2 regions of the Marinobacterium aestuariivivens genome follow, and region 1 is predicted to be linked to the other one. Evidence: predicted binding sites of a transcription regulator. Region 1 holds the regulator's gene; the other holds the start of a gene.
What was found. The regulator LexA, encoded in region 1, represses DNA repair genes until DNA is damaged. The targets are predictions, from matches to a motif close to TACTGTNTANNTANACAGTA.
Positions count from the first base shown of each region.

Region 1 (6,872 bases):
CGCACTCGCCGCGCATCCGCTCGAGCTGGCGCCCGACACCCGCAAGCCAGCGGCCACTGGCCCCGACCCGCATGCTGTAGGCGAAATGACCGATCGCCTTGGCCGCCAGGTGGTGTCCTTCGTCGAAGACATAAATACTGTCGGCGGGGTCCGGCAGTATGGCGCCGCCGCCGAGGGCGAGATCGGCCATCACCAGATCGTGGTTGGCGATCACCACCTCGACCTGATCGAGGGATTCGCGGGCCCGGTAGAAAGGACAGGCGCTGAAGTTCGCACAGCGCCGGTTGCTGCATTGCAAATGGTCGCTGGTGAGCGGGTACCAGAGACTTTCCTCGAGTTCCTGCCTGAGGTTGTCGCGGTCGCCATCCCAGCGGCCGGCGGCGAATTCGTTGAGCAGATCCCGGTACAGCTCGACGGACGCCTCGTCGAGCTTGTGCGCCAGTTCGTCCTCGTACAGGGCCATCTGCCCCATCGACTCCTGGCTGTCGAGCAGCCGTTCGACCTTGTTGATGCACAGATAACGGCCCCGCCCCTTCGCAAGACTGAACTTGACCGGCAGTTGGGCATGGAGGGAGATGTCCGGCAGGTCCTTCATCACCAGCTGTTCCTGCAACGCCACCGTCGCGGTGGACAGGATCAGCTTCTTGCCCGCTGCCCGCGCGATCGGAATCGTCGCCAGCAGGTAGGCCAGGGTCTTGCCCGTCCCGGTGCCGGCCTCGACCAGGCAGACATGCGGGCCCGACTGGCGAACAGCCGAGGCATCGGCCTCGATATTGCCCAGTACCCGGGCGATATGGGCCACCATCTGCCGCTGGCCATGGCGCGGTTTCAGGCCCTTGGCGGCGAGAAAATCGCGATAAGCCTGCTGAATCTCTTGTTTGAGTGCCTCGGTTAGCACGGCAGCATCCGGTTCCGCTGAAGGGGGCACCGGATTCTAGCAAAACACTGGATATATCAACAGAATTTGCTTTACCCGTTTCCGTTACTGTATATACTTACACCTACTGTATAAACAAACAGGTTCCGATCATGAAACTGACCCGGCGACAAACGGAAGTGCTCGACTGCATCAAGCACCATATCGAAACCACCGGTTACCCTCCGACCCGTGCCGATATCGCCCGCGAACTGGGCTTTCGTTCCGCCAATGCGGCCGAGGAGCACCTCAAGGCACTGGCGAAAAAGGGCGCGATCGAAATCATCAAGGGCACGTCCCGCGGCATCCGCCTGCCGGAAGCCGGGCAGGAAGCCGCCAACGAAGGTCTGCCGATCGTCGGCCAGGTCGCTGCCGGTTCGCCGATCCTCGCGCAGCAGCACATCGAGGACCACTGCACCATTTCCTCCGACTTCTTCCACCCCAAGGCCGACTATCTGCTGCGGGTCCGGGGCCAGAGCATGCGCAACATCGGCATCATGGACGGCGATCTGCTGGCGGTGCATCAGTGCCAGGAAGCCCGCAACGGCCAGATCGTGGTGGCGCGCATCGAGGATGAGGTCACGGTCAAGCGCTTCAAGCGGGAAGGCAACAAGGTCTACCTTATGGCCGAAAACGAAGAGTTCGAACCCATCGTGGTCGACCTGCGGGAGCAGGAGCTGTCCATCGAGGGCCTGGGAGTCGGCGTCATCCGCCGCACGGGAGAATCGCTATGATCCAGCCAACCACCCTCAAGCGCCGCCATGCCGCATCGTCCCGCATGACGCGAAGCGCCGGCAATGCCGTCAGCGCCCCCCGGACCTGCAGCTTCGACGGAAAGCTGACGGAAATCATCACCCACGATACCGATATCGCCAGCATGCCGATGCTGATGCCGCTGCTGGCGCAGCTAAGCCGGGACGATCGCTGGTTCGCCTGGATAGCGCCACCGGCACGACTGCCCAAGGCCCTGCTCACCGAGGCCGGCATCGACCTGAACAAGGTGATCCTGCTGCATCCTGATGCCGAACACAGCGTGCTGGACCTGGCACGCCGCGCACTGAGTGCCGGCACCTGCCATGCGGTCATTTCCTGGCCCGGCTATCTTTCGGAGCCGCAGTTGAAAACCCTCGAGCAGGCTGCGCAGTCCGGCGCCAGCCACGGCATTCTGATACGCGGCCGCCAGCACGCCTGAGCCTCCGCAACCGTAGCTCGGATGGAACTCGGAACGACCGCAACCCAACATTCTTCGAGCCAACCGACACCAATCGATCTGCAACGCGATCGATATGACGGGTTACGCGATGCATGAGCCGCGAAAGCGACGTTAAGCTCCCGCCAATGCATCGCTTCACCCATCCTCCGCTACCACTCCTCCATGCCGGCGCGCAGGCGCTCCACCAGCCGGGCGAATTCGTCGAACCAGCGCTGGCATTCTGCCTGGACGTCTCTGTCCACGGCGTGACTGGGGTTGACCTGGCGCACCTGGATCTCGGAACGACTGTGCTCAGGCGTCGATGCATCGCGGCGGTCACTGGCCTGCCAGCAGGCGCGATAGGCCAGCTGCATCCGGTGCAGCCAGCTCCCGCTGTCCTGCTCCAGGGCGCTCAGCTCGTTGCGCTCAGGCGACTCCTGGCCGGACTGCTCCAGCAACCGCTCGAGATCCTCGAAGCCGTTGATCCGCTCGACCTCCAGTCGATAGCGTTCGGCAATTTCGCGCAGGAACGCCTGATAGCCCGATGCCAGATGAAAGAGCACGGACTCCTGAAAAGATTCGACCAGCGCATGCTTGCTCCAGCCGCTCGAGGCCTGGGCCAGCTCCAGCTGATGCAGGTGCAGGCGGGCAAAGTTCAGCTTCTGGCTGGTACGGGCAACATAGATACTCATCCCAACTCCCCTGACGGTAAAACCCCCGCCCGGCAGGCGGTCTCCATAGCAGAGACCCCGCCGGGCGCAGTGCGTTCAGCACCTTACTTGGTCTTTTTGGCCTTGTCTTCGACAACCCAGCGCCCGTTGTCGTAATAGGCGCGCCAGCCGGTGGCCTTGCCGTCGGCCTCGGTCATCACATATTGCTCCTTGGTCTTGCGACTGTACCGCACCTGGGCCGGATTGCCCTCGCTGTCCGCGACTGGCGCCGAGAACAGAAAACTGTATTTCGGGTCGATCTCGTCGCGGTGCGGCAGCAGTTCGCTGACCTTGGGCGGCCGGGTTTCGCGGTTCTTGGGAAACTGGCTGGCGGCCAGAAACAGGCCGCTGGCGCCATCGCGCAGAACGTAGGTATCCTCGACCTTCTCGCACTGCAGCTCCGGCATCGGCACCGGCTCCATCTTGGGCGGCGCCGGCTCGCCGCTTTTCAGCAGTTTGCGGGTATTCTTGCATTCGCTGTTGGTGCAGCCGAAGTACTTGCCGAAACGCCCGGTCTTGAGCTGCATCTCGGCGCCGCACTTGTCGCACTCGATGGTCGGCCCCTCGTAGCCCTTGAGGCGGTAACTGCCCTTCTCCACCTCGAAGCCGTCACAATCCGGGTTGTTGCCGCAGACATGCAGCTTGCGCGACTGGTCGACAAGGTAGGAATCCATCGCCGCGCCGCACTTCTGGCAACGATGCTTCTTGCGCAACAGCCGGGACTCGGCTTCGTCGTCATCATCCTCGCTGACGACCTCGTCCCCCGGTACCAGATTGATGGTCGCCTTGCAGCGCTCCTTCGGCGGCAACGAATAGCCCGAGCAGCCAAGAAAGACACCGGTGCTCGCCGTACGGATCATCATCGGCCGGCCGCAGTCGGGACAGGGAATATCGGTGGCGGTCGGGGTGTTGGGCCTCATGCCGTCATCGGGATTCTGGGATTCCTGCAGCTTGAGCACAAAATCGGCGTAGAAGTCGTTCAGGACCTGTTTCCACTCCTTGTCGCCGCTGGCGATATCATCCAGCGCCTCCTCCATGCGTGCGGTAAAGCCGTAATCCATCAAATCGGAAAAGTTTTCGGTCAGACGCTCGGTGACGATGTCGCCCATTTTCTGGGCGTAGAAACGGCGGTTCTGCACCTGCACGTAGCCCCGATCCTGGATCGTCGAAATAATGGAGGCATAGGTCGATGGACGGCCGATTCCCCGTTTTTCCAGCTCCTTGACCAGGCTCGCTTCGGTAAAGCGCGGCGCAGGCTTGGTAAAATGCTGCTTCGGATCCAGCTGCTCGAGCTTCAGCGCGTCCCCGGCCTTGAGATCCGGCAGGATCACGTCCTCGTCGCTCTTGCCCTTGGATGGCAGAACACGGGTGAAACCGTCGAACTTGAGGATGCGCCCACGGGTTCTGAGTTCGAAATCGCCCGCCTTGACCTGAATACGGGTACTCAGGTATTCGGCCGGCTTCATCTGGCAGGCCAGGAACTGGCGCCGGATGAGGTCATACAGACGCTCCGCGTCGCGTTCCATTCCGGACAGCGCCGAGGATTCGACCCCGACATCGGAGGGGCGGATCGCCTCGTGCGCCTCCTGAGCCCCCTCCTTGCTGCTGTAGGCAACCGGCTGATCGGGCAGATAGCGGCTGCCGAAATGATCGCCGATATAGTCGCGACAGGCCGCCACCGCCTCGGCACTGAGGTTGGTCGAGTCGGTACGCATGTAGGTGATGTAACCGGCCTCGTAGAGGCGCTGCGCCAGCATCATGGTTTTCTTGACACCAAAGCCCAGACGGGTGCTGGCCGCCTGCTGCAGTGTCGAAGTGATAAAGGGGGCACCGGGCCGCGTGGTGGTCGGCTTGTCTTCCCGGGTGACGACCTCGAAGGGTGCGCCTTCCAGCCGGCTCAGGTAGTCGCGGGTCTCGCTTTCGCTGGTGGGCCTGAACGCCTGCCCCTGGTGACGCGTCACCTGGAGGCGAACCGGCGCCTTCTCGGCGGTCAGGGTATCGGCGTGGACTTCCCAGTACTCTTCGGGCACGAAGGCGCGAATCTCGCGCTCGCGCTCCACCACCAGGCGCACGGCCACCGACTGCACCCGCCCGGCGGACAGGCCACGGGCGATTTTCTCCCACAGCAGCGGCGACAGCATGTAACCGACGACGCGGTCGAGAAAGCGTCGCGCCTGTTGCGCATTGACCCGCGCCAGGTCAAGGTCGGAGGGCTGTTCGAAAGCGGACTTGATCGCTTTCTTGGTGATCTCATTGAATACCACCCGACGAAAACGCGAATCATCGCCGCCGATCGCTTCGCGCAAATGCCAGGCAATGGCTTCCCCTTCGCGGTCCAAATCGGTCGCGAGATAGATTTCATCGGCACCCTTGGCCAGACGCTTGAGCTCCTCGACCACCTTCTCCTTGCCCGGCAGGATCTCGTAATGGGCGTCCCAGTCGTGATCGGGGTCGACGCCCATGCGCGCGATCAGTTGCTCGCGGGACTTGCGCGCCTTGTACTCGGCTTTCTCGTCCGGCGACATCTTGCGCGTCAAAGCGGCCTGCCGTGCCCGCTCCTTGGGATCGCTTTTGGTCGCGCTGCCGCTGGTCGGCAGGTCGCGTATATGACCGACGCTCGACTTAACGACAAACTGGCTTCCGAGATATTTGTTTATCGTCTTGGCCTTGGCCGGGGACTCGACGATAACGAGAGACTTGCCCATAGAATTCTGTTCCTTGGCACGGAATCGGCTTGGGAACCTGGTTCGCAGGTTCAATCAGCGTGCATATATAAGTGCTGGGAAATCGGGGGTCAAGCTGATGCCATGAAAAACTGCTTTTTTCCGTTCCCGGGCGCAAAGATTCTCGCCATGATGAAAATTTCTGACTTTACACTTTATAATTCAGACAGTTAATAACCAACCCCTGATGGCAACCAATGCTGCAAGACAATCTCAGCTTCATAATCCTGATTGCCGTCGTCGGCCTGGCCGCCCTGTTGACCAGCCACATCATCAGCAGCCGGGAAAAAGACGCCAAAGCCCGCGCCGAACGCCTTAAATGGCTGCAGCAGCAGGCCGAACACAGCCTTAACGCACTGATGGTGATGCGTGCCGCGGGCTGCAAGGCCGAGATCGTCGACCGTATCGATGCCCATGCCCAGACCCTGATCGAAGAGATCGGCGTGCTGGCACCCGATTCGGAGCTGCTCGGCAGCATCGGCAATCTCAAGGCCAGCGCAGACCGCGCAACGGCCTCGAGCGTGCCGATGAACAGCGACCGCGCGATCAAGCGGGCATCCATCTATATCAAGTTCGCCAGCCAGTTGCTCGAAGAGATGGCCAAGGCCAACCAGCTCAGCGGCCAGCTGGCGTCGAGCTATGCCCAGGACCTGCACTGGCTCAATGTCTCCATTATTGCCACCGCCCACCTGGCCCAGGGCCAGAAAAGCCTCAGCCTCGAAGACCGCCCCGCCGCGCTGTCTCACCTCAAGCACGCCAAGGCCGTGCTGACACGCGCCATGGTGCCACAGCAGCTGAAACAGGACCGCCTGCAGCAGATCCAGTCCCTGCTCGACAGCCTGGAACCCAGACCCGAGCGCTCAAGGGGCGGTATCCTCGCAGACGATCTCGAAGGCTATTTCAGGGATCGCTGATGCGACGAAAGCGCGGCACGGCGTTGCCTTCGGGCAAGACCACCTCTTCGATGAACATCGCCAGCGGGCGCACCCAGAGTCCGCGCTCCCCGTAACAGGGCCGGTAAACCACCAGCCACTCCTCCGTCTCGGAGTGACGGGCACAGCCCAGCACCTCGTAGTCCTCGCCCTTGTAGTGCCGGTAAAGCCCCGGCTCCGGCTGTTGTACTGTTTCCAACCGACCTTCCTCCCGTTGCGGTGTTCCTGAATCAGAATTGATGGGCAATGACGACCTGGAGCGCATCCCGGATCCGCTCCAGAGCCTCTAGGTCGCCACGCTCACCCCAGAGTGCACTGACATGCACCGGCGTCGACTCGACGGCGACGACATCGTCCGGCAGCTGCGCCAGCACGCTTCGCAGACACTCCAGTTGCGCG
Region 1 is NZ_JBHSWE010000001.1:5,403,169-5,410,040, forward strand. It holds gene ACFQDL_RS28340 (DEAD/DEAH box helicase) at 1-898, opposite strand, end outside; gene lexA (transcriptional repressor LexA) at 1,030-1,650, shown strand; gene ACFQDL_RS28350 (cell division inhibitor SulA) at 1,647-2,108, shown strand; gene ACFQDL_RS28355 (DUF6586 family protein) at 2,279-2,800, opposite strand; gene topA (type I DNA topoisomerase) at 2,884-5,523, opposite strand; gene ACFQDL_RS28365 (DNA topoisomerase I) at 5,739-6,455, shown strand; gene ACFQDL_RS28370 (DUF1653 domain-containing protein) at 6,442-6,672, opposite strand; gene ACFQDL_RS28375 (hypothetical protein) at 6,704-6,872, opposite strand, start outside.

Region 2 (6,872 bases), 330 kb from region 1:
CCACTAGGGCAGCGGCCAAGAACAGCAAGTAACTCAGGCAGTCGCCAGGCCAGTACGGCCTGGCGCTATCCGAGATGTGTATAGACCAGCTCCAAATAGAAGTTCGCAAGGTCGTGTCGTCCTGTGGTGGTTGTCATCAGCTCAGACTGCACCAGTGAGTATGCGAAAGCTCGATATTTCAATGACTTATACACCAGCGCATTTTTTGCGGTCTTCACGCCGCCGACATTGAACGGCTTATGAAGTGAAATCGACAGAGCACGGAATGAGCTGCAAATAACCTATATGAGGGTTCCACAATGCGTAAAAAAATGAAGCCTATGACACTTGAACGTGCTGCCGCTATTCAGAGTATCGAAGCCAAGAAGGTCGGTGGAAAGGTATTAAAGCGTAGTTTTCCGTCCCGTGCTCAAAAAGCTGCCTCCAAGAACAGCCTGTAATGAACAGCAACCCACCAAGTGTCGACCCCTTTTTGGGTTGCGAAGGACGTTGATGATGCCTAAGTATTCAAACAACAAAGATATTGATAAGTTTGTTCGTCACATGGTGCGCTCAGGGTGGCAATTTATACGCCTTACAAAGCATAATCGCCTAGTGTCACCTCGCGGTGGTAACGTCACCTTGCCAAAGACACCGAGCGATCGTCGAAGCTTGTACAACCTGAAAAGCGAAGTATCGCGCTATAACAGACAGGGAAAGTAATAATGTCTAACATCGACTCTAAATTTCAGACAGCGTACCCAACGAAAGGCGAAATTATTCGATGCGTTTACAAAATGTTGGGTCTTTCAAAGCCAGACAAAGAGCTTGATCGATTCGCTCAGGGTGACTTTAACTACAAGCTAGAGCGACGCTATCTGGAAGATATTCAGAATCAACTTAATAGGTATTTGGGGCATCACTTTTCCAATATCGTGCTTGACTGCCTGCATAACCTCTTGAATCACTATACAAATCTTGTCGTAAATATTCCACTTGAAGGCATGTCGAGAGCGAAGGCTCTTGATTTACTGATAGATAACTACTACGGCGCTTGGGCTGCTTTTTGCGTAACTTATCTCACCAAAGAGTTCGACAGTCCAGTAATTTGCGAACTAGTTTTTAACGGCGGCTCATCTGCTGTCGCAACGCTGGATACGGTTTTCTCCAAGTGTGTTCCAGAATACACGGAGGCATTCAAAAAATTAGACAAAGATACTAAAGACAAGTTTAAGCGATGGACGCGCGGAAGCGAAGAGCCGAATGCGGCGCTTCCCGATGCGCCTGGCATCTATAATTTTACTACAGAACTTGTCAATAATTGGCCCTATCATGAGTCTGAGGCAGACAAAAAGGAGCATCATTCCCACTACTGTATGCTGCTTCTTACTGCCGTTTCTGTCGAGCGGTGTAAACGTGTTTCTAGAGAGGTCAAGACAGTTGATATCATCAGGCCTGTCAGTTTTCATCTGAAAGATCCAACAGGGTTTGATGTAGGTGCCGCCTTATCAATCGCCGTGTACGAAAACAGCCTTGGACTTGAGGACTACAAAGATCTCAATATCCTCATCCATCACCAGTTATACAATAAAGATATTGTAATTGATGAAGGTGTACTTGAAAAACAATTGGCTGCTGTACGCCAGATGGCATCGGAGATTGATCGGGATAATACCACCACGTACTATATTGACTGGCTTGATGGTCGTTTCAGCGTTCTTAAAGGGGAGCTTGAAAAGGGCGCAGCCTTTTATAAAGAAGCAGTCACTAAATCGTTATATCGTGCTGGCGAGAATCAGAAGGTTATCTTGACAGATGCACTTTGTCTTGCTGCTTACTTAGGCGATCGTCCTTGGATGAAAGCCATCAAAAATCAGTTGATTTCGTTTGGCTTTGTACAAGCCCCAAGTTATCGTTCTGATACCGATTTAGTAAATAAAAAGAGTCGTTCAAATAATGATATAATTGAGGACTGGGAAATTAAAAACTGGGTGCATGGATTTAATTTGCGATTTCCTGAGGAAAAACGCCTTCCCTCGTTCAAGACGATGCCCACAAAATTCAAAGCCTCCTTTGGACCTATATTTCTTTCTATGGACCAGATTGAGAGAGAACTCAATCTTACAAAACCTAATAAATATATTATTATAGAAGGTAAACGATGGCCACAATTGGTATTTTTCTCAGAATTTAATGATGTAGCAAAAGTAGAGGCATTGTTGAACGCAGGCGCGAGTGTTGATGAACTGTCTTCTTCAGAGGACTCTGCCATTTTATGTGCTATTAATGAGATGGACCCGTTTGGTGGTAGTAATTCAATGTCGGATGCTTGTTTTAATGCAATTGCAAGTTATCCGCACAAGGCTGAGACCTTGAACACACTTACCGTTAAAAGGCGCTTATCTCCGCTAAAGTGTGCCGTGAACACGGGGCGATATAAAGTCGTCAAGAAGGTTATTGAACTTGGAGCAGACGTCAACAAGATATCTGGAGTCGAAGGCACATCTCCGTTAGTAGAATGCATTAGCCTTCTAGATTTAGTTCGCCATCCTTACAAACTTAAGGATAAATATTATAACCAAACACCGAGTATCGAAAATATTGAGGCTGCGCGACGTTTTGGTAACGGTTTGATGTTCGCGAACTCCCAGGAAGGCCGGAAGGAAGCGGATCATGATGTACAGAGGTTCATAGGAGAATCCTTCATTGAATTTTGCATTCGACGCTTTTTGGAGCATACTTCGATTGAGTCTTTTAAAAATATTTTAAAGGAGCTATTGAAGTTTGGAGCAAACCCCAATATTCAATACGAGATTGGACAGCTGAAAAAGTTTACACCTTTGATGCTTGCTGCTGAGCTTGATGATGTATCCACTTTAGAGCTCCTTGTTAGTCATGGAGCTTGCATCGAAGCGACTGATAGCTTGGGGCGGACTGCTCTAGCGATAGCAAAAGAGTGGAAATCCGAAAACGCAATATCGTATTTAAGTTCTTTGGACTGAAGAAAAAGCAAGAATGAGCGCCAAGAGACAGGATTCCCATCTGGCGCTCATATTATTAATGTAAAGCACAGCCATATCGAATATTTTATATTAGCATACGCGATGCACGAATCTATGAGATATAGTTGAACGCCAGCACTTTTTTATAAATCTCCACACCCTGGTTTTTACTTAAGATGCACGATAGGTAGGTGGTGCCAACGCGTTGTGTAACTGGGCGATAACCGCTGTCGCTTCATCGTCCAGTTGTTCGCTCGGCTCTGCCCGCCGAACCGAACTTGGCCCAAACCGCTTCGGTTGATCTGATCCAAAGTCGCCATCAGCGCCTCGGAAGTTGGCTGACGGGCAGTCGCTTCAAACAGGGACGGCTGAAAGTTGCCAGGCTCGTAGAAGTCGCTCAGCATCACGCCCGCCTTCATGTAGCGGTACCCAGGCTTCCAGATCGACCGTAATCCTCTAACAGCCGCCTCTATGAATTCACGTGTGTCGCTGGAAGGTTCTGGCAGCCCAATGTTAGCGCTGTTCGCGTAATACGGCTCGTTGGCATTGAAGGGGTTGGTCCGAACGAAAACGTTGAGCATCTTGGCGGTCGATCGCTGGGCTCGGAGCTTTTCGCATGCGCGTTCAACGTACTTGCAGATCGCTGCATGCATGTTGTCATAGTCAGTGACGCGCTCGCCGAACGAACGGCTACAGACGATCTGTTGCTTTGACGCAGGCACGGCGTCGAGCTCCAGACACGAAATACCGTTGAGCTCCCGAATGGTCCGCTCGAGCACGACACTGAACTGTTGTCGAAGACCTTTCGGATTCGCGTCAGCCAGGTCAAGAGCTGTGCGAATCCCTACGGCATTCAGGCGAGGAGCTAACCGCCGCCCGACGCCCCAAACTTCGTCGACGGGCGTGATCGCGAGCAGTCTCCGCTGTCGTTCGTGATCCGTCAGATCCACGACGCCGCCCGTTTTCGGATAGCGTTTAGCCGCATGGTTTGCGAGCTTAGCCAAGGTCTTTGTCGGCGCGATCCCGACGCATACATGGATACCCGTACATTTCTGTACCTCGGACCGTACCTGTTGACCGAAAGCCTCAAACTCAATACAGGCCGACACTCCACTGAGATCCAGGAAGGCTTCATCGATTGAGTAGACCTCGACCCTGAGCGCCATCTGTTCCAGAAGACTCATGACGCGGGCGGACATGTCACCATAGAGCGCGTAGTTTGATGAAAACACCTGGATACCATGCACTCGTACCAGCTCCTGAATCTGGAAGAACGGCACGCCCATCTTGATGCCAAGCGCTTTCGCTTCAGCGGAGCGAGCAACGACGCAACCGTCATTGTTGGACAGGACGACGATCGGCTTCGCCTTGAGGTCTGGCCGAAACAGCCGCTCGCAGGAGGCGTAGAAATTGTTGCAGTCCACCAGCGCAAACACACGCGTCATCATCGGCTACCTCAGAGAGTGAATGACGTTGGTGACGACGCCGAAAATCTCGAGCTCGGACTCATCGCTTAATTCGATGGGGGAATACAAGGTATTGGAGGCCTCCAAGCGCAGTGAGGGCCGCAGAGAAAGCCGTTTCACCGTGAACTCGCCGTCTACACTCGCGATGACGATATCGCCGTGCACTGGGTTGAGCGAGCGGTCAACGATCAAGATGTCTCCCGAGAAGATTCCCGCCTCAACCATTGACTCGCCCTCTGCGCGAACGAAGAAAGTAGCGGCAGGACGCTTGATGCATAGCTCATTGAGGTCCAGGCTACACTCGATGTAGTCCTGTGCTGGTGACGGAAACCCTGCCGCCACCCGTTCCATGAAGAGAGGGATCTTGAGTGTTTGAGGCTCACCAAATCGGCCTAGAAGTACGGCGACCATAGAAAATCCTAATAAAACTGTATATCTATACAGTATAGCGTTCAGGCGAGTCGCGAATCCACCAAAAGCCCCCGTCGAGGGTTCGGCCACTGTCCGCAAGCTCATATCTCAGACCTGTAGAAAAAACGGTAATTTCGGAATTTTAAGCTACGTTTTCTGCTTGATCGTTGCACAATCGCGAGAAATCACCCATATATTGACTGTCGGTGATTGAAGACGGCATTCAAATAAGGGATAACTATTCAACCACGGGCTATGACTGCTCGTTGAGGGGCAGTTCGCGCTGAGCAGGGACAGGATGTTGCCCGACGGGTATAGCACGAGCAGGGAATGAGTCGATGGCGTGGCCTGACCAAGATCGGTTTCCCACAAACCGTACACACCATACAGTCTTCGCCTCTATCAAGGGCTGGTTCAACCAGTCTCGCCACCTGTTGTTGGTCTCTGGCTATGCGAGCCTCGACAAAGTCATCGACCTGATTGCCAGGACATTTCCTGATCAACAACAGGTTCGGATTTACTTCGGCAACGAACCCCAGTCGGTCAGTCGCGAACGGAAAACCCGTACCGTGCCCGACGAAATGCGTGACTACTGGCTCAAGAAGGGCCTGTCCATTGAACAATGTCCATTAATCGAGATCGCGGTTAGAAGACTTCGTGCTCATGATGTAGAAGTACGAATGCCAGCTCGAGGCCAGCGTGGCGTGCATGCCAAGCTCTACTGTGCTGATGACAACACTTTGCTTGGTTCATCGAACTATACAGCCGCGGGTCTCCATCACCAGATCGAAGGCAACGTCGTTTTCAATCGTACGAAGGACAAAAAACGTCATCAGGAAACATGGGATCTTGCCGAAGCCATCTGGGAAACGGGTGAGTGTTGCAATGAATGGCTTGCCGACCTGATTGAGAAGCTGATGCAAGTCGTCACCTGGCAAGAAGCCTTGGCGCGCGCCTGTAACGAGTTATTGTCGGGCGAGTGGGTTGATCTGCTGCTGAGCATGGAACATGAGAGCGGAAGGCTCTGGCCTAGTCAGAGGGACGGTATCGCACAGGCGCTCTATATCCTGGATAACACGGGTGCGGTGTTGATCGCCGATGCGACGGGATCGGGCAAGACGCGCATGGGGGCATTTCTGATCCAAGCGATTGCGGCACGTGCTCGCGCTATGGGTCGTCTCAGCAGTATGTGTGGCATTGTCTGTCCGCCCAGCGTCATCGACAACTGGGTAGCAGAAGTGGATCGGCCAGGGCCCAATGTGCGAGTTGGGTCAAGCGGTATGCTGGGGCGCAAATCGAAGGACGCTCTGCGGATTGAGCGCATACTGGCCCAGGGGGATATCCTTCTCGTCGATGAGGCCCATAACTATCACAACCTGAAGTCAAATCGTTCTCAGGCGCTGCTGGAGAGCGTCGCTAGCGATCTGTTGCTCTTCACCGCGACGCCTATCAATCGTTCTGCCCGTGATTTGCTTGTCATCGTCAATCTGCTGGGGGCGGATAACCTGCATGATCACACGCTGAAGCAGCTTGAAGGCTATCTAGGAGGACGCAAACGGATCTCTCAGCTCGACCCGAAAGTGACTGCCAAGCTGGCGGCCGAGATCAGGCAGTTCACCGTGCGTCGAACCATCAGCCAACTCAAGTCCTATATCGCCGCGCAACCAGATGCGTATAAAAACGCCCTAGACCAGAACTGTAGCTACCCTGAAATCAGTAACCTGGTGTATTCGCTCAACGAGCCAGATGCTGATTGCCAGATCGCAAGGGAGATCGCCGAGCTCGCCAGCCAGCTTGCAGGTATCAACTACCTCATCAAGCCCATCAAAGATGATTTTGATCTGGGTAGCGATCGGGAAGCGCTGCAACGTTATGTCACCTGGCGCGTGGATGCAGCGCGCTTCCTCGCGGCGTATACCGTCATGCATGCGTTGAGAGCTTCGAAATATGTGCTGATGGAAGTGATTCAAGGGCACGATGCCGCCTGCAATGCGGCACGACTTGAATCCCTGGA
Region 2 is NZ_JBHSWE010000001.1:5,073,593-5,080,464, reverse strand. It holds gene ACFQDL_RS26565 (hypothetical protein) at 1-32, shown strand, start outside; gene ACFQDL_RS26560 (ankyrin repeat domain-containing protein) at 705-2,981, shown strand; gene umuC (translesion error-prone DNA polymerase V subunit UmuC) at 3,149-4,429, opposite strand; gene umuD (translesion error-prone DNA polymerase V autoproteolytic subunit) at 4,433-4,858, opposite strand; gene ACFQDL_RS26545 (SNF2-related protein) at 5,197-6,872, shown strand, end outside.
Region 2: a site for LexA is predicted at 4,874-4,893, ahead of umuD (translesion error-prone DNA polymerase V autoproteolytic subunit). Genes of this name have one in related genera too.